3 regions of the Priestia sp. FSL P4-0332 genome follow, and region 2 is predicted to be linked to each of the others. Evidence: riboswitches for the same ligand, from Rfam matches in the RefSeq annotation. Region 2 holds a riboswitch; each other region holds the start of a gene.

Region 1 (10,784 bases), 570 kb from region 2:
AGATAAATACATGGAAACGATGAAAAATGATCCTCGTTTTGAAGGTATTGTATTTAAAATAGACGAAGCAGATGAACATGCGTTCAAAAAAATGCACGTGCGTCACCGCAAAGAATTAGTAACTCTTCGACTAGAAGAAGATGTGAATCCTCTTCGCGTAACGGGTAATTACTTAAGCCCAAAAGAATTTTATGAAGCGATGCAAGATGAGAATACGGTCGTAATTGATGCAAGAAACGATTATGAATACGATTTAGGTCACTTCCGAGGAGCTGTTCGTCCGGATATTCGAAACTTCCGTGAGCTTCCTGAATGGATTCGCGACAACAAAGATCAGTTTGAAGATAAAAAAATCTTAACGTACTGCACAGGCGGTATTCGCTGTGAAAAATTCTCTGGATGGCTTCTTGAAGAAGGTTTCGAAGATGTAAGCCAGCTTCACGGAGGTATTGTAACATACGGAAAAGATCCTGAAGTACAAGGTGAACTATGGGACGGTCAGTGCTATGTATTTGATGAGCGCATCAGCGTACCAGTTAACCAAAAAGAGCATGTGATTGTCGGAAAAGACCACTTTACCGGCGAGCCTTGTGAACGCTATGTTAACTGCGCAAATCCAGAATGCAATAAGAAAATCTTAGCTTCTGAAGAAAATGAACACAAATATTTACGCGCTTGTTCACATGAATGCCGAGTGAGCCCTCGTAACCGCTATGTAAAAGAACACGGTTTAACAGAAGAAGAGTTTGCAGCACGTGTTAAAGAGCTTGAAAAAGAACACGTAACTTTATAATAAAAAAAGCAGCACGCTATACAAAGCGTGCTGCTTTTTTTATGAAAAGATTCTCTTAGAACCTGGTGTTTAAAGAATGTCATACAACGGGTATTTATGAAAAAGGAAAGATATTCCTAGCTTTTTTAATTTGTTTAAAAGAATATTTTTTTGAGAAAGCGATTATAAAAAAATGGTTGTACATAAAAACGAAAAAGGAGCTTAAAAATGGAAGCAAAAATTGAAAAAAAGTACGATGGCCGTTTGCTTGAAGGACCCCTATGGGATGAAGAAAATCAAAAATTAGTACTAGTAGACATCTTAGATAAAAAGCTTCTTACGTACGATCCAAAAACGACAACCTTAGAAGATATTACTCTTCCTTCAGTCGTTACAAGCGTTTCTAAAACCAATCATTCAAAATTGATTGTCTCCACCCATAATCAGCTGCTTTTGGTTGATAAAAACAAAAAGAATCATGAAGAGTATATCCGTTTAGATACTCTTGAAAAAACCATGCGTTTTAATGACGGGAAATGTGATCCATATAATCGCTTTTGGATTGGAACGATGAGTGAAGAAGATGAAGAAGGAAAAGCCCAGCTGTACGTAGTAGATGAAAAAGGTGTAATTAAGAGTGCTAAAGAAGGATTAAGCGTGTCAAACGGGCTAGCTTGGAATCGAACAGGAGACAAATTCTTTCTAGTCGATTCACCGAAAAATAAAATTATGTCTTATTCATTTTCGAAAGAAACAACAAGGCTCGAAGATGAAAAAGTGGTGATTGACCTTTCAGATATGGACGGGTTTCCTGATGGAATGACAATTGATGAACACGACCGATTATGGGTAGCGCTTTGGGGAGGTTCCAAAGTTATTTGTGTAGATCCAGATAAAGGAGAAATTATAGAATCTATTCATCTTCCTGTTTCCAATGTAACCTGCTGTACATTTGGAGGAGACGATTTACAAACCTTATTTATCACCACAGCTAAAGAAGAAGAAAAATACGAAGAAGCTGCCGGCTCTCTTTTTTCATGCCGAGTAGGAGTAAAAGGCGTGCCGGCTTATACTTACGTATATTAGATAAGCGCTTATCAAAATGTAATGATTCCTAAAGACCAGTAACGAGAGATTTTACATGCAGCTTCTACAATTCCTTTACATTGTGTTCACTTCTTTACATTTTATTCTTTATGTGGAAGAGGAATAAAATATGTGGGCAACGAATTTCCATAAAGAAGCCTTTTAAAGAATATGAACACTTCTGTTGGGTAATAATGGGGAAAGGTACAAAAGGAGGAATTGTTTTGGAACAAACATTGTATGAAAAAGTGGGCGGACAAGAAGCTATTGAAAAAGTAGTTGATTATTTTTATTCTGAACTCGTATTAAAAGACGAAACGGTCAGTCACTTTTTCGAGCATACGGACATGGATAAACAGCGTCGACATCAAGCCAAGTTTATAAGTTTTGCCTTAGGTGGCCCGAATCAATATTCAGGAAAGTCGATGGCCAAAGCACATACAAATATGAATATTCAACCCGAACATTTTAATGCAATTGCTAAGCACCTTCACGATGCACTTGCTCACTTTAATGTTGAAGAGTCTGATATTGACCAAGCATTAAGTAAAGTTGAATCCCTAAGAAATGATATTCAATATAAATAAATCAAAAAAAGAAGGTGACTGTGACCTTCTTTTTTTATGCTCAAAGCTGTGATGTATGAAGGAAACATGGAAAAGACATCGTAATATGATAAAAATGCAATAGGTGAAAATATTCATCGAAAGTCTGGGAGTGGGAGTATGTCAGCAATTAATGGGAAGCAATACGTAGAGAGAATTAATCAATTAAAAGCAAATGTATGGGTTGATGGCAAGCTCGTAACAGGCGATATATCAGAACATCCGGCTTTTAAAGGAGCCATTAACAGTCAAGCTAAGCTTTATGATCTTCAGCATGATAAAAAAATCAAAGATATCATGACATACCAATCTCCGGCTTCTAAGAAATTCGTTGGTACATCTTATTTACAGCCTAAAACAAAAGAAGAGTTAAAAAAAAGACGAGAGATGACTCAGCAATGGGCGCAATTAACCCATGGTATGATGGGAAGAAGTCCAGATTATATGAATACCGTATTGATGGCTTTTGCATCCTCTGCAGAACTCCTGAGAGGAACAGAAAATTGCTTTCCTGAAAACATCATTTCTTATTATGAATATGTGAGAGAGCACGACTTATCGCTCACTCATACATTCATCGATCCTCAAGTCAATCGAATCCAATTTTATTACGAGCAAAACGACGAACCGATAGCAGCAAAAATAGTTGATAAAAACAATGAGGGAATCGTTATCCAAGGCGCGAAACTGCTTGCTACACAGGGTGGAATGACGGATGAGCTACTCGTACTGTCTTCAGGGGGCATTCAAGGAAAAGAAAAAGGATTTGCTTTTTCGATTCCAAGTAATACAAAAGGAATTAAATTTATTTGTAGAGAATCATTTGCAGGAAAAGATTCGACGTTTGATTATCCATTAAGTTCTAGATTTGAAGAAATGGATACAATTGTTGTCTTTGACCATGTATTAGTACCGTGGAACCGCGTGTTTTTCTATGAAAATGTAGACGTATCAAATACATTTCTTTCTTCTAGTTCCTTCTCAGCTTTTGCTCTGCATCAAGTAAGTTCAAGGAGAATTGTCAAAACAGAGTTTGTATTAGGGATTGTACAATCTCTGATTGAGACCATTAACATTACGGACTATCCGCATGTGCGAGAAAAAGCAACGGAGCTTATTATTGCGTTAGAAACGATGAAAGCCCTCGTGATGAAAGCAGAAGAAGAAGCGGAGATTGATCCATGGGGATACATGCGTCCGAATGAAACTACACTTCGTATTGCCGCAAATATATTTTCAAAAACATATCCTACCTTTACAGAGATTATCCAGCTTTTAGGTGCAAGCGGACTAATGGCAATACCAACAGAAAATACGTGCCGCTCATTGGTTAAAGAAGATATTACGCGTTATTTGCAAGCTAAAACAAGAGGGGCAGAAGATCGAATTAAGCTTTTTCGACTAGCGTGGGATTTAACTATGAGTCCGTTTGGCACAAGAGAAACGCTGTATGAACGTTTTTTCTTTGGGGAGCCTGTACAGTTAACCAGTTATCTGTACTTATCTTATGATAAAGAGCGCTATGTACAGAGAGTAACCGATTTTTTGAAAAGTTAACGGAGAAAACGAATCTCCGCTGGGTATGATAGTTTAGTTACAAAAACAGCGGAGATGCTTATTGAATAAATTTGAAAAATCTGCAATAATTTTCAGGGAATCATTTCTGTGAAAATACTAAGGAATACCATAAAGATAGGATGTTACAATGAAGCAATTAATCTATTTTGGTTTAGAACAAGCAAAATCTTGTGTTTTTCCTGTTATCATTTTTCTTACATTGGCCATGACAAAAATAATTGAAGTACCGTTTATTTCCAGATATGACCTTATTTTATTAGTCTGTCTAGGAACTCAAGTTTTAATGGTGATGTTTAAACGAGAAACGCTTGATGAAGTAAAAGTCATCGCAGTATTTCATTTAATTGGACTAGCGTTAGAACTCTACAAAGTTCATATGGGATCATGGAGCTATCCAGAAAAAGCTTTCACTAAAGTCTGGGGTGTTCCGCTGTACAGCGGATTTATGTATGCTAGTGTAGCTAGCTACATGTGCCAAGTGTGGAGAAGGCTTGAATTAAAGCTTACGAATTGGCCTTCTACGTGGATCGTCAGTATACTAAGTATGGCTATTTATCTTAATTTTTTCACGCATCATTTTATTTACGACTTCCGCTGGTTTTTAAAACTTTTTACTTTACTTATTTTTTATCGAACTTTTGTATATTTTACGGTTAACAAACGTACATATCGCATGCCTGTAGCACTGTCTTTTGTACTGATTGGCTTTTTCATTTGGATCGCTGAAAATATCGCAACATTTTTCGGGGCATGGCAGTATCCAGATCAACAGCAGCAGTGGACAATGGTTCATATAAGTAAAATTAGCTCTTGGCTTCTTCTTGTGATTGTTAGTTTCTTGATTGTTGCTTTACTAAAGCATTTAAAAGAAAATCAAAGCCAATTTAAACAAAGGAAGAAATCAAAAGAAAAAAACGAAATATATGAAAGATAGAAACATAACTATGTACACGCTGTTAATATGAAGTGCAGAATCTTTGGAGGCTTATATGCAAGAATATATTTTTTATCTTCCCTATTTTAAATCAGCGGGGAAGACCGTAGCAGTTACAAATGAAAATGGAGAAAACGTCGGACAACTTAAGAGAATGCATAAAAATATGTGGACTAAAAGTATTGATTTTTAACTCGTGATGGACTTCCAGTTTTAGATTCTATTTCTTGGTTTCCTATCTTTTCCTGCGGCTTAAAGGTACATTTACAAGTTCAATGGGAAGGAAGAACGGTGCTTATTGATCACGTGAAAAAACACCGGTGGGTGATAAAATAAAATGGAAAAACAGTGGGGGATCTATTAGGTAAAGGAATAATTAAAAACGAAGGACAACAAGAAATTAGATGGGGAAATAACGTCTACATGTTAAGCAGTCATGAAGCCGTAGAGGAAGCGTGTATTTTTAATCAAAAAAGAGAAAAAGTCGCAGAGTTTAAAACAGACCTTTTTCATTTTAAAGAAGGCAAACACTCAATAAGAGTAACAGAAGAACTGCCCCTACCCATTTTTATCGCTTCTTACTATATAACTACTTTTATTATGCCATACATATAATCAGGCGCAGAATGATTCTGCGCCTGATTTTTATATCATGATTTTACAAATATCATTTGTGAATTCAACGGGATCACTAATAGATAAGCCTTCAATTAGAAGAGCTTGGTTATATAATAAATTTGTATAAAGGTCTAATTTCCCTTTATCACTTTCAAATGCATCTTTTAAAGAAGCGAATACATCATGATTTACGTTAATTTCTAACACTTTCTCTGCTTTTACATGCTGATTATCAGGCATAGCACTTAAAATTTTCTCCATTTCAATCGTTACTTCACCATCAGCTGATAAGCAAACGGGATGTGTTTTTAAACGTTTAGACGCGCGCACATCTCCTACTTTTCCCGCCAAAGCTTTTTTCATATAGTCAAATAGCTCTTTATTTTCTCTTTCCTCAGACTCATTGATCTGTTCTTCTTCTGCTTCAATCCCTAAGTTACTGCTTGAAACAGATTTAAATTCTTTTTCTTCGTACGTCATTAACATTTTAATGGCAAATTCATCGATATCTTCTGTAAAATACAGAATTTCGTACCCTTTATCTGCAACCAATTCTGCTTGAGGAAGTTTTTCAATTCGGTCGTACGATTCGCCTGATGCATAATAGATATACTTTTGATCCTCAGGCATGCGCGATACATACTCATCTAGTGTTACGAGCTTTTTCTCTGTAGAAGAATAGAATAAAAGCAGGTCTTTTAATACGTCTTTGTTGCTGCCAAAGTCACTGTAAACGCCGTACTTCAGCTGGCGGCCAAATGATTTATAAAACTTCTCGAACTTTTCACGTTCGTTTTTAAGCAAGCTTTTTAATTCATTTTTGATTTTCTTGCCGATGTTTTTGGCAATCAGCTGAAGCTGGCGGTCTTGCTGCAAAATTTCACGTGAAATATTAAGAGATAAATCTTCAGAATCTACCATACCTTTTACAAAGCTAAAGTAATCTGGAAGAAGGTCTGCACATTTATTCATAATTAAGACGCCGTTTGAATACAGTTCAAGCCCTTTTTCAAATTCTTTTGAGTAGTAGTCAAACGGACTATTTTCTGGAATAAATAAAATGGCATTGTAGCGAATCGTTCCATCCACATTAATATGAAGGTGAGTGAGCGGTTTATCAAATCCGTAGCGCTTTTCTGAATAAAACTGCTCATAGTCTTCTGAAGTCAATTCATTTTTGTTTTTCTTCCAGATCGGTACCATACTGTTGATAACTTGCTCTTCTGTATAATCTTCTAGCTCGTTATCAGAACCTTCTTTAGGAAGTTTTTCCGTTATGTCCATTTTAATCGGGTAGCGGATAAAGTCTGAATACTTTTTAATGATCTCTTTTAAACGATACTCTTCTAGATACTCATCATATGTTTCATCTTCTGTATTTTCTTTAATTTTTAAAATGATTTGAGTCCCAACCGTTTCTTTTTCGCAAGGTTCGATTGTATAACCATCGGCACCAGTAGATTCCCATTTATAGGCTTCACCGCTGCCTAACGCTTTACTAATCACCGTTACGACATCTGCCACCATAAACGCTGCGTAAAACCCAACGCCGAATTGGCCGATAATCGTGTGCCCGTCCTTTGTTTCATTTTCGTTTTTAAACGCAAGGGAACCGCTTCGCGCAATTGTGCCCAAGCTGCTTTCAAGCTCTTCTTGCGTCATGCCAATCCCAGTATCCGTAATGGTTAAGATACGGTTAGTTTTATCTGGTGTTACTTTTATGTAATAGCTTTCTTTGTTAAAACGCAAGGAGTCGTCTGTTAAAGCTTTGTAATAAATTTTATCGATTGCATCGCTTGAATTTGATAGAAGTTCTCTCAAAAATACTTCTTTTTGAGAATAGATGGAATTAATCATCATCTCTAATAATCGCTTTGATTCGGCTTTGAATTCTTTTTTTGACATAAGAAGTTCTCCTTTCCAAATAGGGCTTGTAAAACAATTAGCACTTCAGTGGATAGAGTGCTAATCACTCTTCTTATTTAACATGTATTAGGACATTTGTCAATATATTAGGAGATTCACTAAAGAGATTAAAAATTAGACTGAAAAAAGCAAACTTTTAAAAAAAGGTTGAACGTTCTGAAAGAGTTTGCTAGAATATACTTAATTTCAAAGACTATGTGTGACTGGCGAAACGCGGATAACCGTGAGGAAGCATATAGTGACGTAGCCGTTCGCCTGGGCAGAGGTAAGGGATTAATACATATCTCTTACCTCTTTCTGTTTAGGGGGAGAGGATATAGAAGTTACCAGACATGTAGGCTAAAAAACCAGACTTTTAAAAAAATTAAAAACGAAGTTCCTTTATTCAAAGGTAAAAACATGTAAAACTACGATGATAATCAGAGGAGAGTACAAAATGAGCACATTAACATTGGAAAAAGTACAAACAATCAAAACATTAAACAACATTGCACAAAAAGGTCTAAATGTTTTTAATCAAGAAGGTTATCAAATTGACAATGACAGCGAAAACCCAGATGCGATTGTCGTGCGTAGCTTTAACATGCACAGCATGGCATTTGACCAAAATTTAAAAGCTATTGCACGAGCTGGAGCAGGGGTTAATAATATACCAGTGGACGCTTGCACGGAGCAAGGTATCGTTGTATTTAATACGCCAGGAGCTAATGCAAACGCAGTAAAAGAAATGGTTTTAACTACAATTATGGCTTCTTCTCGTAACTTATTTGCTGGAGTTGAATGGACAAAAGGATTAGACGGCCAAGGTGATCAAATTCCTAAGTTAGTTGAAGCAGGCAAAAAACAGTTTGTTGGAAAAGAAATCAAAGGTAAAACGTTAGGCGTTATTGGTTTAGGTGCAATTGGTGCTCTTGTAGCAAACGATGCGCTTGATTTAGATATGGACGTAATTGGTTTTGATCCATTCATTTCTGTTAATACAGCTTGGAATTTGTCTCGCAACGTACAGCGTGCAATGTCTCTAGAAGAACTATTTGCAGCATCTGACTATATTACGGTTCACGTTCCATTAACGGACGATACAAAAGGTGTTTTCAATAAAGAAACGTTTAGCATCATGAAACCAGATGTTCATATCTTGAACTTCTCACGCGGTGAGCTTGTAAACGAAGAAGATATGAAAGCTGCTCTTGAAAGTGGAAAAGTTGGCCGATACATTACAGATTTCCCAAATCAAAATGTCTTGAACATGAAAAATGTTGTGCCAATTCCTCATTTAGGGGCATCAACTCAAGAATCAGAAGAAAACTGCGCGGTAATGGCAGCACGTCAAGTGAAAAATTTCTTGGAAACAGGAAACGTTAAAAACTCAGTGAACTTCCCGAATGCATCTCTTCCTTACACTGGGAAAAAACGCGTAGCTGCTTTCCATCACAACGTGCCGAATATGGTAGGACAACTTACGCAAGTATTCTCAAACTACAATTTAAACATCGCAGATATGGTGAACAGAAGCCGCGGTGAATATGCGTATACAATGATCGATATTGACAATCAAGTAAGTGACGAGATTGTGCCTGAGCTAGAAGAAAAAATTGGTCAAATTGAAGGAATTATTACAAGTCGTATTATCTAATTTGGTTCCCATCATATTTTAGTGTTTCAGCCCTAACTTTTCTAAGTTAGGGCTGTTTTTACATGGTGTTTACCTCATATCATTTCCTTTATTCTCATAGCATATAGAAATACCTTTAAAGAGGTGAACGTTTTGTCAGGAGAACTGATAGGAATTTTGATAGGGTCGCTCATCGCGCTGGCAGGAACATTCATTACGTCTGTCGTAGCTATAGTGATGTCGAAAGAGCAATACAAACAAGAGCTTCGCAAAGCATTTATCCAAAAGAAAGTTGATGCCTATACCCATGTGTGTCAAGTTATTCTAGCTATAAAAAATGATTTACTTACAAAAACCGTTTCTTCAGCCGGCTTAAACTGGACGGCTCAATCTATTAACAAACTAGCAGATGTGTGTATTACGGAAGGACTATGGATCGATGAAGAAGACAGCAAAAAGTTGGAGGTTCTGCAGAAGCAGCTTTCAAAGTTTGTATTTGATGAAATAGAACTGTCTAGACATGATATCCTCACAACCTGTTATAAAATTGTTGAATATTGTGAAAAAAAGGTAAGAATTCTTCATTTTATGACCACAAAAGAATAGGTGATTACTACTTTAAGAAGTGATAGTAGAAATATTAAAAAAGCATTGGAATATAAAATTACAAAACAATCCGTTTATATACCAGCAGCCGACGAGGACATTAGTAAGTGATGAAGACGGTAAATTTATCTTTTCAAACAACGGTTCCTACGTTATTTTTCTAGTTTCTCCGGGAAATAAAGAAATTAAAGCTGAAATTGCATATAGATGTTTTGAAAAAAACGTAAGAAGGACTGTTAACTGAATAGGTCTTAGCGATTGTATGAGAAGTGTATGAGCTATTTCATATTTAGTACAGTTCTTAACAAACAGTAAGCGTTTATGAAAAGAACTTTGCAGCAGCATACAAAGTTCTTTTTTATAGCTTGCGTTTTTTCGTTCGATTGTGGGATATAACCAAAGAAAAACAAAGCAAGCAAAAGTATGATTCCGACTAAACAAGCGATTTGAATGGTATTTAAGGATGTTGAGGACTCAAGGATTAAAGCGATAATACATAAAACTAAGCCACCTAGTACAATAGTAAATCGATTAACACTGTATAAAAAACGAATGCCGTATTTTTTATATAGCAGCAGGGAGGAAGCAAAAAGACGACTGTTATAGAACGAATGCCAAATACAGCTGATATACTCATCACCTCTTTGTAGAATGAAGTAACCTTTTTGTCCAGGTAAGGGTAAGCATCCTTAACATCTCACGTTAATGTCTAAATTCACATTATCTTAAGTTTCAATTCATACTGGCTTCATATAAATTAATCATACTGAATGTATTAATGAAAGATATGAGGTGGAATAATGCTAAACAAGCTTTTTAAACTATTTACACAAGAAACCGAGATATCTAAAGATAAAGAAGTAGATCTCCACGACGAGAGCGATTTTAACGAAGTTTGTGATGATCATTTCATTATAGATGAGTATTAGAAACCCTACAAAATGCTGCAAAAGTTAAAGAATGGATTGAGTATATCTGTATAACCAGTAATTGCACAAGGGCCGTAAAGGTATACTTTTACGGCCGATTAATATTGATGAATTG
Region 2 (10,784 bases):
AATCTTTTTCAATACTACAATTTAATATGGATAAATTTGGATTTTTCTATACAGGAATGAAAATACTAACTCTAGTTACCGTAATGAATAGGTTCTTTAAGAAACAAATTTATTAGATTTGACATTACTTTAATTTGGCTTTTCAACAAGTACCCAAGGAACTTCTATCTCAAAATCAAGTTGAAGTACGGGTCTGGTAAATCCGCCAGGGACAAATTCTAAATCGTTGGAAAAGCCAATATGTAGGTTATTGCTTATTTCAATTGGACCATCTGAATTTATAATTTCAAGAGGTGTTTTGTTAGATACCTTACCTACCATATGATAGCAGCCAATATAGAAGTATAGTCCATTCCCCCATTCCGTGTTCAGCTGTGAAAACTGGGTAATTTTCATTCGCTATATTGATAAAGAGCGGGTCACCGCCTATTTCTTCATCATAACCTATGACAAACCAGTTTTCTTGCCAATCTCCTTCTTGATTTCCTATAAGGAAATTTGCTTCTAAATCTTCTCTGTAGCCTAATTGTCCATCTAAAAACTCGCTTTTAAGGTAGATATAATAAGGAGTAGAAAGAGTTTCTCCCACTTCATCTTCAAATTCTACTTTCACTGACGTACCTGGAAGTTCTTTAAGAATTTTATAGATTTTCTCTATATCAGGTTTTATCATTTGCTTCTCCCCTTTAATGATCTGTATGACTTATCGTGGCTGTTACCCATTCTTCTAAGCTGTCTGCTATTACTTCACGCTGTTCCCAATCGTGCCAAAAGGTGATAATTTGGCCAATTTTCCCTCCTTCATCAGGATCCAAGTCTATACAAATATCATCTCCTCCCCCATTCGTGGCAATCGAAATCCAACGTGGGTTCCACCAAAACTCTTTTTTTACTGGCCCGATAGGTTCAATTTCTGGGAAATCTTCAAATTCTCCTCCGTCTAAAAGCTCTTTTAATGTTTGCCACGTATACAGAATCTCCTCTAAAGGTAATAGAGTATAATTTTCAATAACTGCTATATATTCATCACGCTGTCCATTATGTATCATTAACCAGTCTTTAAGGTTTTTGGGAAATGTTAGTCCCATCTTTTGTTCAACCGCTGCAATTTCTGATTCACCAGCTGCTTCGTTAAGTGTTCCTACTGCTTTTGGTCGATTTGTCTTCAACCACTGTTCAAACTCATTCCAAACCTGCTTCATATTAGGAGCCTCCTTATATAACGTCATTAAATGAATCTATGAAAAATGATTAGATACTTTTTAAACTTATACTAATTATGTATGGAAATCTTATGTAAATAAACTGTTTTATTATTTTCTACTACATGAAACGAACATCAATTAGCTCGCTTAACCTCATTTTGTTCGTTTGCTTACATCCTTCATCTATAAATACAAATAAACCTCTAAGGGAATCTACAAATTGAATAACTCCTGTTTCCGTTATACATTGCCCGTGGTTGTAATACGTAAGGTATACTTTTTTATGTGTATGAAGAGCTTCAATCAAGGTAAAATTAATTTGTTCCATTTGATCTTCTGTTAAAAAAGGTTGAGGTATTTCTGATTGCTTTTTTATAACTTCTTGTAATCCTCTGTATTGCTCTGGCATAGTGGCGAATGGTCGCCATTTTTTCATTCCTCTGTTTTGCATATCATCTTCCTCCTTTATGCTTTATGACCTCCTAAAAGGCCGTTTCGATAACGAGCTGTTGAATGCTCGAGATGGCTTGAAGCTCGCAAAACACTATTCTTCCCATAACGCATCCGTATTTTATCAATCGTTTTAGCAAGTGCATAGGCTCTTTCGCGCTGGTCAATATCTTCAAATAAACTCATTTGCTCCTCTTCTTGAATAAGGGTGTTCGATAATGAAATCCCAATAGAACGAATTGGCATTCCGCTATCAAACGTATGTAAAATCGTTAAACAATAAGGGAAAATATCTTGACTTAAATTCGAAGCTCTTCCCATTTTCTTTTGCCTTGAGAAGCCCCCACCTGTTTGTTTGCTATATCCAATGGATAAATGGATAGTTTGTGCCACGACTTGATGCATACGTAAACGAAAGCACACATCGTCTAACAGCTCTAATAGCAGCAATTCCACTTCTTTTCGATTTGTATAGTCTTGAAACAGAATTTGACTCTTCCCGAATGATCGAGAGCTCGGAATATACACGTTAGAAATGCGACTAAAATCAATTCCGTTTGCATGTTGGTGGAGTTCTTCTCCCAAGATGCCAAACTCTTTTTGTAACATCTCTTTTGAAGAAAGAGCAAGTTCTTTGATGGAGTGAACGCCCAAACGATTTAAGCGCCTTTCCGTAGCGGATGAGATTCCCCAGAAATCCTTCATTGGGTGAATCGACCATAATTTAAAAGGAATATCTTCGTATCGCCAATAAGCTACCCCTGTTGGGCTATTCTTGGCCTCATGATCTAAGCTCACCTTAGCCAGTAAGAGATTCGGACCTATGCCTGCAGTAGCTGTCAGCCGTGTTTTACGATAAATCTCGTTGATGATTTTATGGGCTAATTCTTCTGGTGTGCGAGCGAATAAATGCAAAGAAGCTGTGGCATCAATAAACAACTCATCAATGCTATACGCATGAAAATCCTCAGGAGCCACATACTGTAATACCAAACTAGAAACATAGTTCGAAGCCTTTACATATCTTTCCATGGATGGGTTTACGACGTGGATATCTTTCCTTCTAGGAATGTCGAAAAGACGGCTGCCTGTTTTGATTCCTTCTTTCTTTAATAAGGGTGTGGCAGCTAACACAACTGATCCCGACCGCTTTGTATCTCCTACAACTGCCAACTTTGTTTTTAATGGATCTAGCCTATGTATCACGCATGAAACAGAAGCAAAGAATGCTTTCATATCAATACAAATAATGACTCTGTTTGGTAGATATTCATAATCCATTGAAATAACTCCTCGAATAAAGAACGTTTGTTCTCTATTATATACGAACAAACGTTCTTTATCCAATAAAAACTCTAAATTTTTCCCGATTATTGTTACTCTAATAAGAGAAAAGAACATCGCATATAAATCGGAAGAATGGAGGGGTGACCTATGAATAGAAAAATGCCTAATTATATTATCTTTTTATCATGGTTTTTGTTTTTAGTTCTTTTATGGATTATCTTCTCATTTTTTAAAGGTGAAAATGGACAGTGGTGGTCTATGTATCGTTTAAATATAAAGAAATATGGTCCTTGGGCTTTAGAGGTTTCTTACATAAAAATTAGTATTGCTGCTGTTATCTGCTTAGTAACAGCTTATATGGGGAGTTTTGGCTTCAAAAGAAAAAGATAAGGTTAAATAAAGTGCTTTTAAGGTAATATATATCATTCAATTTAATCGTAATAAGCAATAAAGATAAAAAGACCTTAATTAATTTGTTAATAAGGTCTTTTCAGTATATATAAAATTTATGACATATTTTAAAAAAGAAAAAATGGTCATTATTACTTATCCTCTGACTGCTTGAGTGGAGTACCATAAGATAATGATTCAAAGGAAACAGAAACATTTTTGATTCTAGACAGTAATTTTACATTAGAAAAGTACTTTGTTTAGAGATAAGCTGTTGATTGTCAAATCACTAGCTCAGGAGATAAAAGTAAGCGTTCTTTATAAGACTTAGAACACTCCATTTCTTGAAGTAATAAATCAACTACTTTTTCCTTTTAGATGTTTAGCTCATATTAAAAAGTTTTATAAGTTTCGTAGTACTATATTTACAAACTTTCTTGACTTAATTGCATATCATTCAATCAAATTAATTAAAAGGATAATATACGCGATTTGAATATGATTTATAATTTTTTAAAAATAATACCGTTATTAACCTACTTAACGTACGCATTTTGAATAAAAATCTGGGTTTTTAATATTATTTTTATTTTAATAATGGATAATGAACGGAAAATTGATAATTTTTTAAATTTTATCAAAAAAGTTTATTTTTTATATTGAAATATGTAATTTGACTGTTTATAATACAAAAAAGATAAGTTATTTGTAATTTAAGTTGTCTGAAAATTTAATTTTTTATGAAGAATATTATTAATGGGGGTTTCACCTTGTCAAACAAAGTACCGTTTTCTTTTATAGTAATCATTGGTTTAATGTTATTTGCATTATTTTTTGGAGCTGGAAATTTAATATTCCCTGCTATGCTTGGCCAGTCAGCGGGAGCAAATATCTGGTCAGCAAATGCGGGTTTTTTAGTTACTGGAGTAGGCTTGCCTTTACTTGGTGTACTAGCTTTTGGATTCTCCGGAAAGGAAGATTTACAATCATTAGCAAGTCGCGTACATCCTATCTTTGGTTTAGTATTTACAACTGTTCTTTATCTAGCTATTGGACCTTTATTTGCTATCCCACGAACAGGTAACGTCTCTTTTGAAATCGGACTTAAACCTTTCATTTCTGAAAGCTCTAGTTCTATAGCTTTACTCGTATTTACTATTATATTTTTCAGTATTACATGCTTTTTTTCTCTCAATCCTGCGAAAATTGTCGATATTGTTGGAAAATTCTTAACGCCAATTAAATTAACATTCATTGGAATTTTAGTTCTAGTTGCTTTTATTCATCCTATTGGAAAATTTCAAGCACCCACAGAAAAATATGTAACAAACTCTTTTTTTAATGGGTTCCAAGAAGGATATCTCACAATGGATACTCTTGCATCTTTCGTTTTCGGAATCATTATTATCAATGCAATTAAAGAGAAAGGCGCTAAAACAAAGAAGCAAATTATAACTGTTTGCCTAAAAGCTACGGGAATTGCTGCTATTATTCTTGCAACTATCTATTCTGCCCTTTCATACATGGGCGCTTCAAGTGTAGAAAAGCTTGGGCATTTAGATAATGGTGGTACGGTGTTAGCGAAAGTTTCTGATTATTATTTTGGAGAATATGGAGGATTACTATTAGGCTTAATGATCACAGTAGCTTGTCTGACAACTAGCGTAGGGCTTATTACTTCATGCTCTTCTTATTTCCATAAATTATTACCTTCTATTTCTTATAAGAAAATTGCGATTAGCTTATCCGTGTTTAGCGCAATCATCGCAAATGTTGGATTAAATCATTTAATTTCTTTTTCAGTACCTGTTTTAACAGTTCTCTATCCATTAGCAATTGTTCTAATCTTTTTGACTTTCCTTCATTCTTTATTTAAAGGATGTGCTGAGGTATACCAAGGTAGCCTATTCTTAACATTTGTTGTAAGCCTGGTAGATGGATTAAATGATTTTGGCTTACACATCCCTGGTATTGACCAATTATTTACTTACTATCTTCCTCTTTACCATATTGGATTAGGTTGGATATTCCCTGCAATTATTGGAGGTCTTGCAGGTTATGGAGTTAACTTGTTTAAAAATAAAGAGCAATTTACTTCTAAATCAACAAGGTTAAATAAATAAATTTACTTTAATTCTCTGGATAAATTAAAGCATTTAGATGAACACTTTGAAGCCTACTTTTATTACGATTTGGTACTTAGTATAAAATGAAGCTTCAATCAACTTCTAAATAAGGAATATAACTATGGAGAAAACGTCACAAAATTATAGTTGTATGGATTCGTTAGTATTTAGATAAGATTAAAGAAAATTTAATCGAAGAAGATGAATCACTTAAAAATTCTCTTAAATAATAAAGCAACGCGTAAAAAGAGTCTTTTACTATACGAAGTAAAAGACTCTTTTTACGCGTTGCTTTTATTATATATGTTTTTGATAAAATATTATTAGATTTCTGCTTTTAGACATAAACAAGCTTCTATATCCCCCTTTTTTGTAAAGATCAATCAAATCTCTTAAGGAGCTTAGCTTTTTGAAATTAATTATAAATTAATCTAAGAATGATTCAGTCATTTATTTAAAAGCTCTTATTACATATTTAGGCAAGTTCTCTTACCATTTTTATACTTATTTTAAACTTATATCTATATCATTCTAAAAAAATGTTCGTAAAAGTGTAGAGTTTTCAAAAGACGTTCGTAATTCGTTTTTTAATTTAAACGAACGATGGAAATGATAGATTTTCTATATAATAGAAAAGTCCGTAAAGGTATACTTTTACGGACAAGATATTTAAATCTATTATAAAATGTTAAAGTAATTATTATCGTTAATAAAAAAGAAAGCTACCCCATCGTTGCAGGACGGATAGCTTTTAGGGAATTTATATGTTTCTATTCATAGAAAAGTCTGAATAATTGTACAACAAATTTATAAATAAGGCAATATAGGACAACCTTGAGCATATTTATAAAAGGTGCACTTCTTATACATTAGTTTCTCATCCACCTACTGAGAAAACGTTGATCAATCAACAATGTATAAAAAGCTGCATACTCCGGAAAAAGGGCTCTTGGCAGAACCGTCCTGCATCAAGGGTCCTTTTTTATGATGTTTTCCGGAAAGAGTGATGAGGGTAACTAAGAATGTATATTTTATACACCTTAAAAATAGAAAAAAACCTATCTCTTCCCAATCAAAAGAGGTAGGTTTTTTCTGCTCTATTGCAGTAAGGATTTTGGCTGATGCCTCACAGCGCCTTGTGTAGTTTGTTCTGGTTACGATGTTTTAATTCATATAAAAAGCAAATAACCCTTGAATCAATACACCCAAGGGTTATCTACTAGTTCAATTTATAAGCACGTCGAGGTCTCTATAAATCATATGCCTGTTTTTAAAGTGCTATGACTTTTTGTCCTTTTTTTAAAAAACTACCTAAAAATAGAAAAAACCACTAGGACTAACAGTAGTTTGCTCAAATGATAAAAAAATATTCAACTTAGGCAAGTTACCTAATAGAGAATGAAAACATATAGTGTAGTCAGAATACTTTCGGCTCTAAATCCGTATTTTTTAAAACTTCCCTGATCTATAAAATTAAAAAGCATTCATGACAGCTAGCTAAAGCTTATACATATAGTAAGAGATAAATTGACTAAAAAGGTGATTATTATATTTCGAAAAATACCGGTTGTTCTTGTCGGAAGCTTATTATTAAGTATAGGAATTAATGGATTTTTAGTTCCTCATTATTTGTTAGATGGGGGAACAATTGGAATTGCTCTCATCCTTCACTATTATTTTGAATTTCCTACAGGTGTAACGATGATTATTTTGGGTTTTCCATTATGTTGGTTTGCTTGGGTTTATGAAAGAACTTATTTTTATAATAGTTTTTATGGGTTAGTTATTTCTTCTTTATTGATTGATTGGCTAGAACCTATTAAAGACCAGTTTCAACTTCCTGTTTTTCCTAGTGTAATCCTTGGAGGAGTGTGTATTGGGACAGGGATTGGTCTTATGCTTCGATATGAGACAAGCACTGGAGGAACAGATTTACTAGCACAACTTATATCAAAAGCTTTTTCTTTAAACATAGGGATGGTTATTTTAATTATAGATGGTTTTATCATAACAGCAGGGCTTCCTTTGTTAGGACCTAAAACGTTTCTTTTTTCATGTTCGACAATTTTTATAGGTGGAATGACGACTTCGTTAATTACTAAAAAAGAATAATTTGGATAAAAGTATTGTTAAAATTAATTTTATTATGTAAAATTTTCTTATAAAACAGACTATGTGTTACTGGCGTAAACATGGAGAACCATGAGGAAGCACATAGGTAACGGCCGTACGCCTGGGCAGAGTATTTGAACATGAGTTCAAATACTCTTTTTATTTTGAAGGGAGATTTTTAAATGAAAGAAATTTGTTTACGATATGGGATGAATCCAAATCAAAGTAAAGCTAAAGTTCAGAATGCTGAGAACACGCCTATTAAAATCTTAAATGGAGATGCGAGTTATATTAACTTTCTAGATGCATTAAATGCTTTTCAACTGGTCCGAGAGCTTCGACAGGCGACTGGTCAACCTGCAGCTGCATCTTTTAAACACGTAAGTCCAGCAGGTGCAGCTGTGTACTCTCCACTAAATAAGACACTTAGTGAATCCTATTTTATTGAAGGCGTAGATTTGTCTCCTTTAGCTATTGCTTATGCAAGAGCGCGTGGGACAGATAGGATGTCTTCATTTGGAGATTGTGCTGCTTTTAGTGATGAAGTGGATATAACTGTAGCTAGTCTCCTCAAAACAGAGGTTTCTGATATGATTGTTGCACCACGCTACACTCAAGAAGCATTAGAGAATTTGAAACAGAAAAAGAAAGGAAAATATCTAATTTTAGAGATTGACCCAAACTATGTGCCTGATCCAATTGAAAAAAGAACGGTATTTGGCATTACTCTAGAGCAACAAAGAAATGATGTACAGATTGGGAAAGAAGTTTTTAATCATATTGTTACGACTCAATGTGATATTCCTGATAATGCAAAGAGAGACCTTCTTGTTGCTCTTATTACATTGAAATATACACAATCAAACTCTATTTGTTTCGCTTTAGATGGCCAAACGATTGGAATTGGTGCTGGACAACAGTCTCGTATTCATTGTACAAGGTTGGCAGCTGAAAAAGCTGACAACTGGTGGCTAAGACAACATCCAAGGGCTCTTAACATGAAGTTCAGAGAAGGCATTTCTCGTGTAGAAGCGAATAATGCAATTGATGGATGGCTGAATGATGATATTACTGAGGTAGAAAATGAACAATGGAAACAGTGTTTTGAAGAAGTCCCTACTAGGCTAAGTAAGAGTGAAAAACGAGAATGGCTAAAAAGGTTAAAAGGCGTTTCCTATGCATCCGACGCTTTTTTACCTTTCCGTGATAATATCGATCGTGCGGCTCAAAGTGGCGTTAAATATGTGGTTCAAACAGGAAATCCTTTACGAGATGAACAAGTTACACAGGCAGCAAATGAATACGGAATGATCATGGCACATTCAGGTATACGTGTATTCCATCATTGAGATATGAATTAAATATATTAGCCCAATAGAGCCAAGACCTTATAAGGGAACTGGCTCTTTTATGACCTTTCCAATAATTTGTGTTTCGTTAACTAACTCCGTATATTGTATATAGTTAAAACAAAAGTATTAAGCCTTTATTTCTTCGCCTAAGTTTTGGATTAATTCTTTTGTGGTTAAAACTGTAGCAAACTCATTGTCTAAAGTAGCTAATGACACATTATGTATTTGTTCAGCTGAATAATACGTATTGTCTGCCCCTTTTATTGCAAATGCAGCTGTTGCATCTGATACTAAGTACGTTTCAAATCCTAAATTACCACTCATTCGAGTAGTAGTTGAGACACAATGTGGAGTTGTTAAACCTACTATTACAACCTTTTCTATTTGGTTTTCTTTTAAATGTTTTTCAAGTCCAGTTCCTATGAATGCACTATTTACTTTCTTTTTAAAAATCGGTTCATTTTCAGCTGGGACTGCAATATCTTTAAAATCTGAACTTGGTTTACTAGGATGAAAAATCGAATGGTCGTTATCAGATATGTGCTTAATATGTATAATTGGGTATTTCTTTTCTCTCCATGTCTTTAACAGAACTTGAATATTGTCTTCAGCATTGAGATTATTTCTTATCCCCCACTTTTCATCTTCAAAAGCCCTTTGAACATCGATAATAATTAAAGCCGTATTGCTGAAATCTTTTCTCATATGTAATTCTCCTCCACTCTTTTCTACATATTTTAACATTTATGTTAGATTGGTGAATTAAAAATAAGAATTTTATTTAAGTATATAAACTTCCTAGAACCAGTATTATATTGGCTATTGGTGCATACTATATACACTTCGAAGAAGGATAGATTTCGTAAGTTCAAGCTATATAATATAAGATTTTAATTTGATATAATATTATTTTGAATTTTTTACCACAAAAATCAATAGGGGGGATACAATGAAATGAGTAAAAAAACAGCTTTGTTGCTTATAGATGTTCAAAACATCATGTTTTCTTATGAAGGTGGATCTTTATGGAATGAACAGCAAGTACTTAAAAATATTATTTATCTAAGGGAAAACGCGCACAAATCTAATATACCAATTATCTATATACAGCATACAGACTCCAGTTCCGATAGTATGCTTAGCGAAGGAAAAGTCACATGGGAAATTCATCGGGATGTTCGCCCCCTACCAACAGACACAGTTATTCAAAAGTCTTCTTGGGACGCATTTTATCAAACAACTTTACATAAAAAACTTCAGGAACTTGAAATCGGAAAATTAGTCATTGCAGGTATGCAAACTGAATTTTGTTTGGATACTACTTGTAGAAGAGCATATAGCTTAGGGTACAAAGAGAATATCTTAGTAAAAGATGCCCATAGCACATTTGATACGGCTGTGCTTTCAGCTTCTAAAATAGTAGAACATCATAATAATATGCTAGGTGGCAGATTCGTTACACTAAAACAAGTAAATGAAATTATATTTTAAGCTAAAAAATAACTTATCACATGAACAAAAGCAGCCATTTAAAGGCTGTTTTTTGTTCTTAGAACGGTGATTATGTTAACTAACTTTTATAAGATATATAGCTTTTAAAAAAATGCTTAACAACAAGAAACCCCCCTACACATTTGAGGAGGGTTCTTGTTGCTAATATTAAGGGTGTAATTGCTTGTTGCTTACATATCATTTAATATTTTTGTAGATATTTATTATAACCCAGTAAACCATTTTGAAAAAGAAGAAAATGAAAACGATTACTTTTTATTTAAATTAAAATGTACCTTTTCTATTTCAAGCCTGTAGGCAACACTGTAGTAAGTAAAAATGGGAGCATTTATTCTTTTATCGCTGATATA
Region 3 (10,784 bases), 1.1 Mb from region 2:
CCAGTCTTTTATAGAGATGCGCTAGAAAACAATCAAAATATTGAATGTTGGGAAAGAGAATCTACTCCATCCTCTTCTGAAAAAGAGAATATTATCTAAAAAAAGTTCAGCCAATTGGCTGAACTTTTTTTATGCGTTTTTCTTTAATTCAGATTGGACAGTGTCTTTAGAAAATAATGTTTCTTTCACACCGTTAGTTGCTGCTTTCGTTTTTACCGCAAAAATTGGATTTAAAATAACAACTACGAGTAAGTTAGATAACAATCCCCAAAACCCTTCATAAAGACCAAATGAATTTCCTGTGGCATGAACGGTAAACGTTACAACCAGCCCTACTACTAATCCAGCAATCGTACTTTCTTTCGATTGATTTCTCCAAAACAGGCTGATAACGATAGCCGGGAAGATTTGTACCATACCGGATACCCCTAGTAACTGTAGGGAAACAAGTGCTTGAGGGAATAATAAACCAAATAAAAGTGCCAGTCCAATAACAACGAAAACCATAGAACGAGTAACCATTGTTAATGTTTTACCCTGTACATTTGGATTAATTAAATCTCTAAATATATTATTTGCAAATAAGTTAGACGCTCCGATAGCCATGATAGAGCATGGAATTAATGAAGCAAGAGCAATCGTTGCATAAGCTAACCCTTGGCCAATGCCGCCATATGAATATTGAATTAAGGTTAATAATGCTAATCTAGGATCCGTCGTATCTTGAGGTAATACTTGATAAGCAATAAATCCTAAGAAGATGACTAGAATTAAAACGATATTGTAAAGCGGTAAGAAAATAGCATTTTTACGAAGCGAATCTGCACTTTTAGCAGTGAAAACACCTGTAGCAGCGTGGGCCCACATGAATAAAGCTAAAGCAGATACGAGTGATGCTGTAATAAACCATGGAATGCCTTTAGGTCCTTGTGTTGGGATCGTTAATAGCTGAGGTGCATCCTTTGCAACATTGTCGATCATGTTGCCCCAGCTTCCAAAATGCATAATTGGCAGAGAAACAACCATAAATAACATAATCGCCCATACTAAAATATCTTTAATAATTGCCGTATATGTGGGACCTTTAATTCCGCTGAAAAAGGTATAAAGAGCCACAAGAAAGAATGAAAGAATAACGACAGCTTTTACGTTAATGTAGCCAGTTCCTGCAACGCGAAGAGTATCTTGAATACCGCTAAGCTGAAGATCAATATATGGAATGAGCATCAATACACCTACTATGGCAATTAAAGAGGAGAGAAATTTACTGTTAAAACGTTCTCTGGCATAATCAGCAAGCGTAGTAAGTTTGTGCTTTTTAGCAACAGTCCAAAGCTTTGGAAGAAAAAAGTATGAAATTAAAAAGGCTAAAACAGAGTAAGGAATGGCAAAAAATGCGATGCTTCCTCCCTGATAAGCTGTACTCGTAAGACCTAGGAATGTATAAGCAGTATATAAATCTGCTCCTACTAAAAGCCAGACGAGCAGGCTTCCAAAACGTCTTCCACCTACAGCCCACTCTTCAACTGAGCTTCTAGATGATTTGTCACGTCCCGCTATAAAGCCAATTGCGATAACGACAAGAACAATTGCTGATGTGATTAAAAGTGCGGTTAAATTTCCTTGCATTATTCAATGTCCCCCCAAGATTTTTGTAAACGATAAATAATAAATGTACACACAGGCGTTAAGAAGACCCATAAAAATAACCATAAATGCAAAAGAGGTAATCCAAAAATAATTGGATGAATGTTATTTACAAAAGGTAAAAAAGCGAATTGAGCAATAAATGGAATGATGAATAAAATAAAAATTATGAATTTTCTGTTCAATTTTACTCCTCCTACTAAAAATTTATCTAACAATGTTCACTATGATAGCAAGTCTGACATGGTAAAGCAATAAGTTTTTTGAAAATTTAGTTATAATCTATGGAAATTTTTTCAGAAAAACAAAAAAGAGCTTATGGTGGGAGTATATTTGAAATGATTATGCAAGAAAAAAAGGGGGATAATCTAAGCGAAGTTGCTCTTGAAGCAAAAAAGAGAACGGAAAAGAAGAAATTTAGTTTTGACCGGGAAGTTTTTGTTATTTCGCTGAGATAAAGTATATTGCTATTGCATCATAAGAAAAGAATTTGTATGTTCAAATAGAGATTCATGGAAAGAATAAAACAAAGCAAATAAAAAAACTAGACAATAAGTGCTTGTCTAGTTCCACCACTCTGTCAATGGTCCTTTGTCGCCATAAACAGGATCTGTTGTAGGAATAGGTACTTGTGCAATTTCATCAAATACGTGAGGGCGATCAGTTTGTTTTCCTGTTCGTAAATTGTACTCCATGCCCTCTGGATAAGCTCCAACCACTTTAAAATCAGCAGTTGACTGCAGACGCATATGCCCTGTACCTGCAGGAAGTACGAGCACATCACCAGCATGCACCACGATATTTTCCCCCATATGTCCACCTAGTTTTAAACGTGCAGATCCCCTAATTACACCTAGTGCTTCATGAGAATTGCTGTGGTAATGGTGAAAATCATATATGCCGCCTACCCAGCTATTTTTCCAGTCGTGAGAATTAAAAATGCTCTCCACTTTCTCTTTCTTACTAATAAATACGTGTTCATACAACAAAACTGGAAGACGAGGGTGATTTGGAATGGTTCCGTCGTCATCAAAATAAAGAACTTTTACATTTGCATAATTCATAAGCATCCCTCTAACAATCTTTTTTTCGTAATTTTCCCTGTTTTTTGCTGGCGTAAACAGAGAAGTTTGCTCGAAGTACTTCATTTGTTGCGAAGTGCATGATATGTAGGTTTTAACGTTTTCCTAAAAGAAGTCTCCCACTTCAAGCGTAGCTATGTGGTGGGCAGTTCCCTTTAGTATCTTTTCTTCATATTGTATATAAGTAAAGGGTCTAGTGCAAGAATTCTATGGATATATAGCTGTTAATTCTTATTTTGTAAATGAATAATGTATATTAATATAATTTTTAGAAGGTGATCTGTTCGTGGAGTAAAAGAATCAAATAATAGAAAAAGTTAGGATTTTAGTTCTTTTTATAATTAAAAAGAGATTTTCAGAAGATTAATTCGGAATTTTACGAATAATTTATTATTTTTAGAAAAGTAATGTAAACATTTTTGTGTATTGAGTAATAGTAATGAATGTTATATACTGATAAAAAATATATTCCTATATGTGACTGGCGCAACATGGATGACCATGGGGGAGCATATAGCGTATAAGCCGCGCGCCTGGGCAAACACTTGAGAAAATTTCGCAAGTGTTTTTTTTATTTTCCTAGGGAAGAGGAGTAGATTTGGATGAGCAATATGCAAAGGAAGATGGGAACATTTGCTTTAACCATGACAGGCATAGGTTCGATTATCGGTTCAGGATGGCTGTTTGGAGCATGGAAAGCAGCTCAAATTGCGGGACCCGCGGCTATTTTTTCATGGGTTATTGGAATGGTGGTTATTTTGACCATTGCTCTATCATATGCTGAACTGGGCGCGATGTTTCCACAAGCAGGGGGGATGGTCAAATATCCTCAGTATTCACACGGATCATTTATTGGTTTTTTGGCTGCTTGGGCTAACTGGATTTCAATCGCTTCAACGATAACAGTGGAGGCTATTGCATCTGTGCAATATATGAGTACTTGGCCGTGGAAATGGGCTCGCTGGACTCATGAATTAGTAGACAATGGCATTTTAACGTCCAAGGGCTTGGCAGTTGCGTCTTTGTTATTATTCGTTTACTTTTTTGTGAACTATTGGACGGTAAATCTCTTTGCTAAAGCAAACTCATTTATTACGATTGTTAAATTAATTATTCCTGGTTTAACGGCAGGGGCTTTATTTTTTGCTGGTTTTCATAGTGGAAACTTTTCAAGTGAGCATGGGGTAGCACCTTACGGATGGGCCAGTGTTTTAACGGCAGTGGCAACATCAGGTATTGTGTTTGCATTTAATGGGTTTCAAAGTCCTGTAAATATGGCAGGAGAAGCGAAATCACCTAATAAATCGATTCCGATAGCTGTAATTGGTTCAATCTTTATTGCAGGAATTGTATACATTATATTGCAAATTGTCTTTATCGGAGCAGTAAGTCCGTCATCAATTGCTGATGGATGGAATCATTTGAATTTTAACTCTCCTTTTGCTGATTTAGCGATTGCGCTTGGAATTAACTGGCTAACAATTGTGTTATACGCAGACGCATTTGTTTCTCCTTCCGGCACAGGTGCTACATATACGGCAACTACTTCTAGAATGTTATACGGGATGCAGCAAAATGGATACTTGCCAAAGATATTTGGTACTCTTCATCCACTTTACAATGTCCCGCGCCCAGCTATGTGGCTAAATTTAGCAGCGTGCTTCTTGTTTCTCTTTTTATTTAGAGGATGGGGTGTCTTAGCAGAAGTGATCTCAGTAGCGACGCTTATCTCTTATATTATGGGTCCTGTAGCGCTTATAACATTAAGAAAAACGGCTTCACACTTTTACCGTCCATTTTATTTAAAAGGGGCATCAGTTATTGCGCCATGCGGCTTCGTTTTTGCTTCCTTGACGCTTTACTGGGCAAGGTGGCCACTTACAGGTGAAGTGATCTTTATTATGGCAATTGGCCTGCCTGTTTATTTTTATTACCAAGCGAAAAATAAATGGGTGGGCTTTAAAAAAGAATTTTTAACCGGGGCTTGGATGCTTATCTATTTAGCGTGCATGATTTTTATTTCCTACATAGGAAGCGAAAAATTCGGAGGAAAAAATATTTTGCCTTTCGGATGGGATATGCTAGTGATTGCTTGCGTATCATTAGCTTTTTATTACTGGGGAATTAAAAGCGGCAAATCTAACCGATATATGAAAGAAGCTGAACAAATCAATCAAGAAAATTTTAAATCTAAATAAAAAAACACGAGCCCGTGCTCGTGTTTTTTTATTTAGGTGAGTAGAGAATTTAGACTTATTTTTTATCAAAATATTGTAAAAAATATAGATTTTAAGGTTTAAGTATTTATACAGAGGGAACCTTTATTTGGGATAAAGTTCTAAAAAAACAAAATAAAGGGGATTAGGCAGCTGTGAAAAAAATGAATGTTTTGGCTTTGGCTTTTGTACTTATGCTAGTATTAGCGGCTTGCAACAGTTCTAAGGAAACGGGAGGATCCACTTCGGCTAAAAATAAGGCGATTGAAGCATCCATTGACAGCGCATCTTATATTTTAGTAGATAGTGATGAAGGAGCTACAAGTGAAGAAAAAGGGCTGTTGAAAGTTGATTTAAAAGTGAAAAATGTATCCAAAAACAGTATATCTTTATCGGATTATGACGGTGTGTATTTATACGAAGGAGATGAACAGCTGTCTCCAAAAACGGGAGTGAACAGTCGTGAGCTTGGACTAGAAAGCAGTGCATCTGACAAGATTGGCGCTGGAAAGCAAAAAAATTTAACGTTTGTCTTTGAAGTCAAAAAAGATAAAAAGTACAAAATTGGGCTTCAGCCAAAATCATCTGATTATGATGAAGAAATTGACGAAGTGACATTAACACTGGATACGAAAAAGTACGCGAAAAGCTATAATAAGCTGCAAGAGCCAGAAAAAGCTCTGCAAGCTTACACAGAAGTCCTTTACTTAAACAAAGAAAACGTAGACTATGATAATTATGTAACAGCAGATAAAACAGCTGTCATAGAAGAACAGAAAAAAGCGTTTAATGAGGAATTAAAAGGTGCGTTTTCTAACAGTTTAACCGACAAAGCAAAAAAAGATTTTTTTAACATGTATAAAGATGTTTTAAAAGAAAAAGCAAGTGTGAAAACAAATGTGATTGCGAATGCAAATAATAAAGCCGTAGTAGAAGTGGAGTACACTACTCTTGATTTATCAGACTTATATTCATACGTATCGCAGCTTAAGCGAGCATACACAGATGAAACGAAAGATTACGATACACAACACTCTGAAGAGTTTGCGGCTTCTAAATTCAAAGATATTGTAAATGAATTAGAAACGAAAGAAGGAAGTCGTCCCCTACGAATTTTTATGGTGAAAGAAGATGGGAAATGGACTGTAAAGTCAAGTGACCTATACAGTGATTCTTTAGGTAAAACGTTTGGATCAAGCTATATTCGATAGACAAAAAAGAGAAGAATTTTTCTTCTCTTTTTTGTTTTCTGTAAATAAATCAACGAGTTTTTTGTAAAGCTAAATTTATCAAAATATGCTAGTATAGGTTCATTCATTCTTTTATTCTTATTATGATAGGCATCAATGGAGGTTCTTACTAATGAAAGCAAATTATTGTAAAGATACAAAGGCCGTTCGAACGAGCCGCATTTTTCCTAATGATATTAATAATCACAATACGTTATTTGGCGGAAAGTTAATGAGTGATATTGATATGATTGCGTCCATTTCAGCTTATCGTCACAGTCGTACAGAGTGTGTGACAGCTTCAGCAGACTCTATTCATTTTCTGCACCCTATTACGCCTCAGGATTCTGTATGTTTGGAGTCATACGTATCATGGACAGGTCGTTCATCCATGGAAGTGTTTGTGAAAGTGATTAAAGAAAATTTAAAAACCGGGGAGCGTCAAATTGCAGCTACATCATTTTTAACTTTTGTGGCAATGGATGATGATGGAAAGCCCCGCGCAGTACCGGAGCTTATTCCAGAAACAGAAGAAGAAAAATACCTATTTCAAACGGGGGCAGATCGCGCTGCCACGCGTAAACAAGTGCGTAAAAAAAGCAATGAACTAGCCTCGGTATTGGATTTAGGACAACCTTGGTAGCATAAAAGAGAGGCCGAGACAAAAGTATTTTAGCTCAAATGAAAAACGAACTATTAATCAAAATGTTTGATTAGCGGTTCGTTTTTTTTTGTTATGGTGAACGTAGGTTTCATCTGTTTCGTTTCTTCTAGCAGTTGATTGGAGGGCAAGACGAAGACTCCCGGGGGGAAAAGCGGAAGCGACGAGGAGGCTCAGCGACCACCTGCGGAAAGCAAAGTCTTGCACAGAAATCAACTGCGGCGTCACAAGTGGTTCGGCTTATGTATCCCATTTGTTCGTCTTTAGATTGGATTCATTTAGTTATGTCTTAACCTCTCTTTTATATTTGATGAATCTCCTCTCCTGAACGAGAGGAGGAAATAAAATTATATGAAATTTATTTTCGTTCATGGTAATATGAATTTAATATAATTTTCTAAAAAGTTTAAAAAGTACAATATTTATGAAGAAAGGTGTCGTGTCTAATGGTAACAGTAGAAGCAGCAGAAAGACAAAACAGCAGCACTGCCCTGCGCCGTGATGTAAAGTTTCTCGGTCAATTGTTAGGGAAAGTTCTGGTTCACCAAGGTGGAGAAGAACTGCTCAGCAAAGTAGAAAAAATACGCGAAGTAGCAAAATCACTTAGAGAAAACAAAGATGAAGTTATCTATAAAGAAATAAAAAATGAAATCGTTACTCTTGAACAGCCGATGCGCGAGCAGGTTATTCGGGCGTTTGCAGTTTATTTTCATTTAGTTAATATTGCAGAGCAAAATCATCGAATTCGTCGTAGACGCGAATATCAGCAGCAAGAAGATTCTATTATGCAGCCGGGCTCATTGGAAAGTGCCGTTGTTTCGCTTAAAAATAATGGCGTGGCGCCAGACGTAATTGCTAACTTGCTTCAAACTCTATCTCTAGAGCTCATCATCACTGCTCATCCAACAGAAGCCACTAGACGAAGTGTCCTTGATATTCATAAACGAATGGCTGAGCTTCTGAAAAACTTGGATAATCCAACGTTAACAAAACGTGAACGTACGGAAATTGAAGAAAGACTGTTTAGCGAAGTATTAATTTTATGGCAAACAAATGAACTGCGAGATCGCAAGCCGACTGTGATGGATGAAGTATCCAATGGATTATATTATTTTGATGAAACGTTATTTGAAGTGCTTCCTCAACTTCATCAGGAGTTAGAAAATTCATTGCAGGAGAATTACCCTGAAGAAAATTGGAAGGTGCCTAATATTCTTCGATTTGGTTCATGGATTGGCGGAGACCGAGATGGAAATCCAAACGTAACTCCTAAAGTAACGTGGCAAACGCTTGTCAAACAAAGGAAGTTAGCTATTCGTAAATATAAAGAGTCGCTTACTCAATTGAGACAAAGGTTAAGTCAGTCTACAAAAAGAGTCGCAGTTTCAGATAATCTTCTTGATTCTATTAATCAAGAAATATCGCTGCTGCCTGAGAAAAAGCGATGGAGAATCAAACACGAAGTATATCGCTGCAAGCTTACGATTATGCTTCATAAATTAAATTTAGTTGGAGAATCGGAAGCAGGCTATCAAAGGTCGGAAGAACTTCTACATGATTTATTTCTAATCAAAGATAGCTTGCAAAAGCACCAGCCTCAGGATTATCAGTTAAAAAGCTTATGTAAATTAATTCGCCAAGTTGAGCTGTTTGGTTTTCATTTAGCAACGCTTGATATCCGTAATCACAGCGGGGAACATGAAGCGGCAATCAAAGAAATTTTCCATGCTGTTTCTTTAGCTGAAGATTATTCAGCGTTAACGGAAGAGAAAAAAGTTGAGCTGCTAGGGAAAGTTCTTCAAGACCCAAGACCTGTGATATCATTTGTAGAGAATTACTCTAAAGAAACGCAGCAAGTAATTGAAGTATTTAATATGATACATCGAGCACATAAAGAATTTGGAGAAAGATCTATTGAAGTCTACTTAATCAGTATGACGCAGTCTGCAAGTGATTTATTAGAAGTCATGGTACTCGCCAAAGAAGCGGGTATTTATCGCCTTCATGCAGATGGCCGCATTGAAAGTAAGTTAAATATAGCTCCGCTGCTTGAAACGATTGATGATCTCACAGCAGGTCCTAAAATCATGGAACAGCTATTTCAATTAGATTTTTATCGAGAGCACTTAAGGAAACAGCAGGATTTGCAGGAAATTATGCTTGGCTACTCAGATGGAAGTAAAGACGGAGGAACGCTTACTGCTAATTGGAAGCTCTATAAAGCGCAGCAGGAAATTCACGATATGGCGAGGAAGTATCAAGTTCGTCTGAAGTTTTTCCATGGCCGAGGCGGCTCACTAGGCCGAGGAGGTGGGCCGTTAAACCGAAGCATTTTATCTCAGCCTGTTGAGACGCTAGGAGACGGCGTCAAAATTACAGAGCAAGGAGAAGTTCTTTCTTCTAGATACTCTTTATATGACATTGCTTACCGAAGCCTTGAACAAGCGGTTTCAGCTCTTCTTACAGCGGCAGCAAATGTTTCTCAAGAAGCTGAACAATGTGATATTCGTACACATGAATGGGAAGAAACAATGGACGAGATTTCAACTGCTTCTTTACGTAAGTATCAAGAGCTTGTTTTCAAAGATCCAGACTTTTTAACGTACTTTAAACAAGCTACACCTCTTCCTGAGCTGGGGGCTTTAAATATTGGGTCACGTCCAATGAGTCGAAAAGGAAGTGATCGCTTTGAAGACTTGCGAGCAATTCCGTGGGTATTCGCATGGACGCAAAGCAGACAGCTGCTTCCAGCCTGGTACGCTGCAGGTACAGGCTTACAGCATTTAGTAGAGAAATCCGGAGATATACAGCTTCTTCAGCAAATGTATAAAGAATGGCCATTCTTCCGCTCGACCGTCGATAATCTGCAAATGGCCTTAACAAAAGCAGATTTAATGGCAGCAAAAGAATACACGGAAATGGTACAAGATCCGGTTATTTCAGAGCGGATTTTTACCGCCATTAAAAAAGAGTATAATCTCACAAAAGAAATGATTCTTCAAATCACAGGTCAAAAAGAATTAATGGATCATCTTCCAACGATTAAAGAATCTATTAAATTACGAAATCCGTATGTGGACCCTCTAACGTTCTTACAAGTTAAGGTCATTTCCAAGCTGCGTGAAGATGAGGCTGGAACGTTAAATGAAGAACTTTTAAAAGAAGCGTTATTAACGATTAATGGCATTGCAGCAGGGTTACGTAACACAGGCTGATGATACTAAAAGACACCTCAACAAAATAAAAGAGGTGTCTTTTGTTTATTCTTCTCACATAAAGAACTGCCTGTCAGTTCCCTCTCTTTTAAAGAGAACTTCCGCTTGCGAAATAGGCATTGAGAAAAATCAATGATAGAATAGAAAAGGAATGGAAATATTCTACAAATGGGTGCGGGTGACGGGATAACTAGATTGAATATGGAGGACGAGGACAATGGTAAAAAATTCGCAAATCTTCATTGAAGCTGACTCCGAGAATTCTATATTTATTGGACTGGAATTTTGTGAGTATACACAAAAAATGAATCCTACTTGTTTGTCCAAACAGCATATAAATGTGTTTATTCATCCAGAAGAACTCACTGTGGAATTTAAGAAAACAAAAAGTGATAGAACTATCGACGATTTTCATCTGATGCATATCGTTCCGGTTCATTGCTTTAATTATTTATTATGTTCGATTTCGCAAGGTATTGTTACAGATGTTCAGCTGAAAGCGGTCGGTCATCAGGGAGAAACGTTGTTTGAAGAAAATCTTACATTGAAGTTTCATGAAAAAGCGACGGATTATGAAGAAACCCTCTCATTTTTCAAACATTTAAATCAAGAAATACAAAAGCAGACGAAAAAATATACAGCCAGTTATATGAGCTCATAATAAAGCAAGCTGCGGTTTTAAAAACCGCAGCTTTTATTCGTTTAACCGAAAAAATTATGTTAGAGATGCTTAC

Evidence for each region. Region 2 has a riboswitch for ZMP and ZTP ahead of MKY06_RS09535 (phosphoribosylaminoimidazolecarboxamide formyltransferase). Riboswitches for the same ligand answer to the same signal wherever they lie in the genome.
Region 1: linked by a shared signal. The riboswitch ahead of MKY06_RS12400 (phosphoglycerate dehydrogenase) and the one ahead of MKY06_RS09535 (phosphoribosylaminoimidazolecarboxamide formyltransferase) in region 2 are both predicted to bind ZMP and ZTP.
Region 3: linked by a shared signal. The riboswitch ahead of MKY06_RS04155 (APC family permease) and the one ahead of MKY06_RS09535 (phosphoribosylaminoimidazolecarboxamide formyltransferase) in region 2 are both predicted to bind ZMP and ZTP.

Annotation. Positions count from the first base shown of each region.
Region 1 covers NZ_JBBOUA010000001.1:2,450,502-2,461,285, forward strand. Annotated here, with positions in the region: gene trhO (oxygen-dependent tRNA uridine(34) hydroxylase TrhO) at 1-793, shown strand, start outside; gene MKY06_RS12365 (SMP-30/gluconolactonase/LRE family protein) at 1,001-1,858, shown strand; gene MKY06_RS12370 (group I truncated hemoglobin) at 2,083-2,445, shown strand; gene hpaB (4-hydroxyphenylacetate 3-monooxygenase, oxygenase component) at 2,584-4,020, shown strand; gene MKY06_RS12380 (DUF817 domain-containing protein) at 4,169-4,975, shown strand; gene MKY06_RS12385 (tubby C-terminal domain-like protein) at 5,031-5,168, shown strand; gene MKY06_RS12390 (hypothetical protein) at 5,399-5,590, shown strand; gene htpG (molecular chaperone HtpG) at 5,621-7,498, opposite strand; ZMP/ZTP riboswitch at 7,709-7,787, shown strand; gene MKY06_RS12400 (phosphoglycerate dehydrogenase) at 7,956-9,155, shown strand; gene MKY06_RS12405 (hypothetical protein) at 9,279-9,740, shown strand; gene MKY06_RS12410 (DUF6143 family protein) at 9,760-9,984, shown strand; gene MKY06_RS12415 (hypothetical protein) at 10,541-10,669, shown strand.
Region 2 covers NZ_JBBOUA010000001.1:1,884,428-1,895,211, reverse strand. Annotated here, with positions in the region: gene MKY06_RS09570 (SMI1/KNR4 family protein) at 311-673, opposite strand; gene MKY06_RS09565 (SMI1/KNR4 family protein) at 687-1,202, opposite strand; gene MKY06_RS09560 (YolD-like family protein) at 1,324-1,656, opposite strand; gene MKY06_RS09555 (Y-family DNA polymerase) at 1,671-2,936, opposite strand; gene MKY06_RS09550 (hypothetical protein) at 3,090-3,332, shown strand; gene brnQ (branched-chain amino acid transport system II carrier protein) at 4,103-5,455, shown strand; gene MKY06_RS09540 (YitT family protein) at 6,986-7,570, shown strand; ZMP/ZTP riboswitch at 7,626-7,704, shown strand; gene MKY06_RS09535 (phosphoribosylaminoimidazolecarboxamide formyltransferase) at 7,753-8,919, shown strand; gene MKY06_RS09530 (cysteine hydrolase family protein) at 9,049-9,627, opposite strand; gene MKY06_RS09525 (cysteine hydrolase family protein) at 9,877-10,413, shown strand; gene MKY06_RS09520 (class I SAM-dependent methyltransferase) at 10,763-10,784, opposite strand, start outside.
Region 3 covers NZ_JBBOUA010000001.1:789,852-800,635, forward strand. Annotated here, with positions in the region: gene MKY06_RS04135 (alanine/glycine:cation symporter family protein) at 1-99, shown strand, start outside; gene MKY06_RS04140 (sodium:solute symporter family protein) at 130-1,629, opposite strand; gene MKY06_RS04145 (DUF3311 domain-containing protein) at 1,629-1,832, opposite strand; gene MKY06_RS04150 (cupin domain-containing protein) at 2,211-2,711, opposite strand; ZMP/ZTP riboswitch at 3,197-3,275, shown strand; gene MKY06_RS04155 (APC family permease) at 3,332-4,927, shown strand; gene MKY06_RS04160 (DUF5105 domain-containing protein) at 5,110-6,156, shown strand; gene MKY06_RS04165 (acyl-CoA thioesterase) at 6,308-6,817, shown strand; gene ppc (phosphoenolpyruvate carboxylase) at 7,282-10,050, shown strand; gene MKY06_RS04175 (hypothetical protein) at 10,268-10,711, shown strand.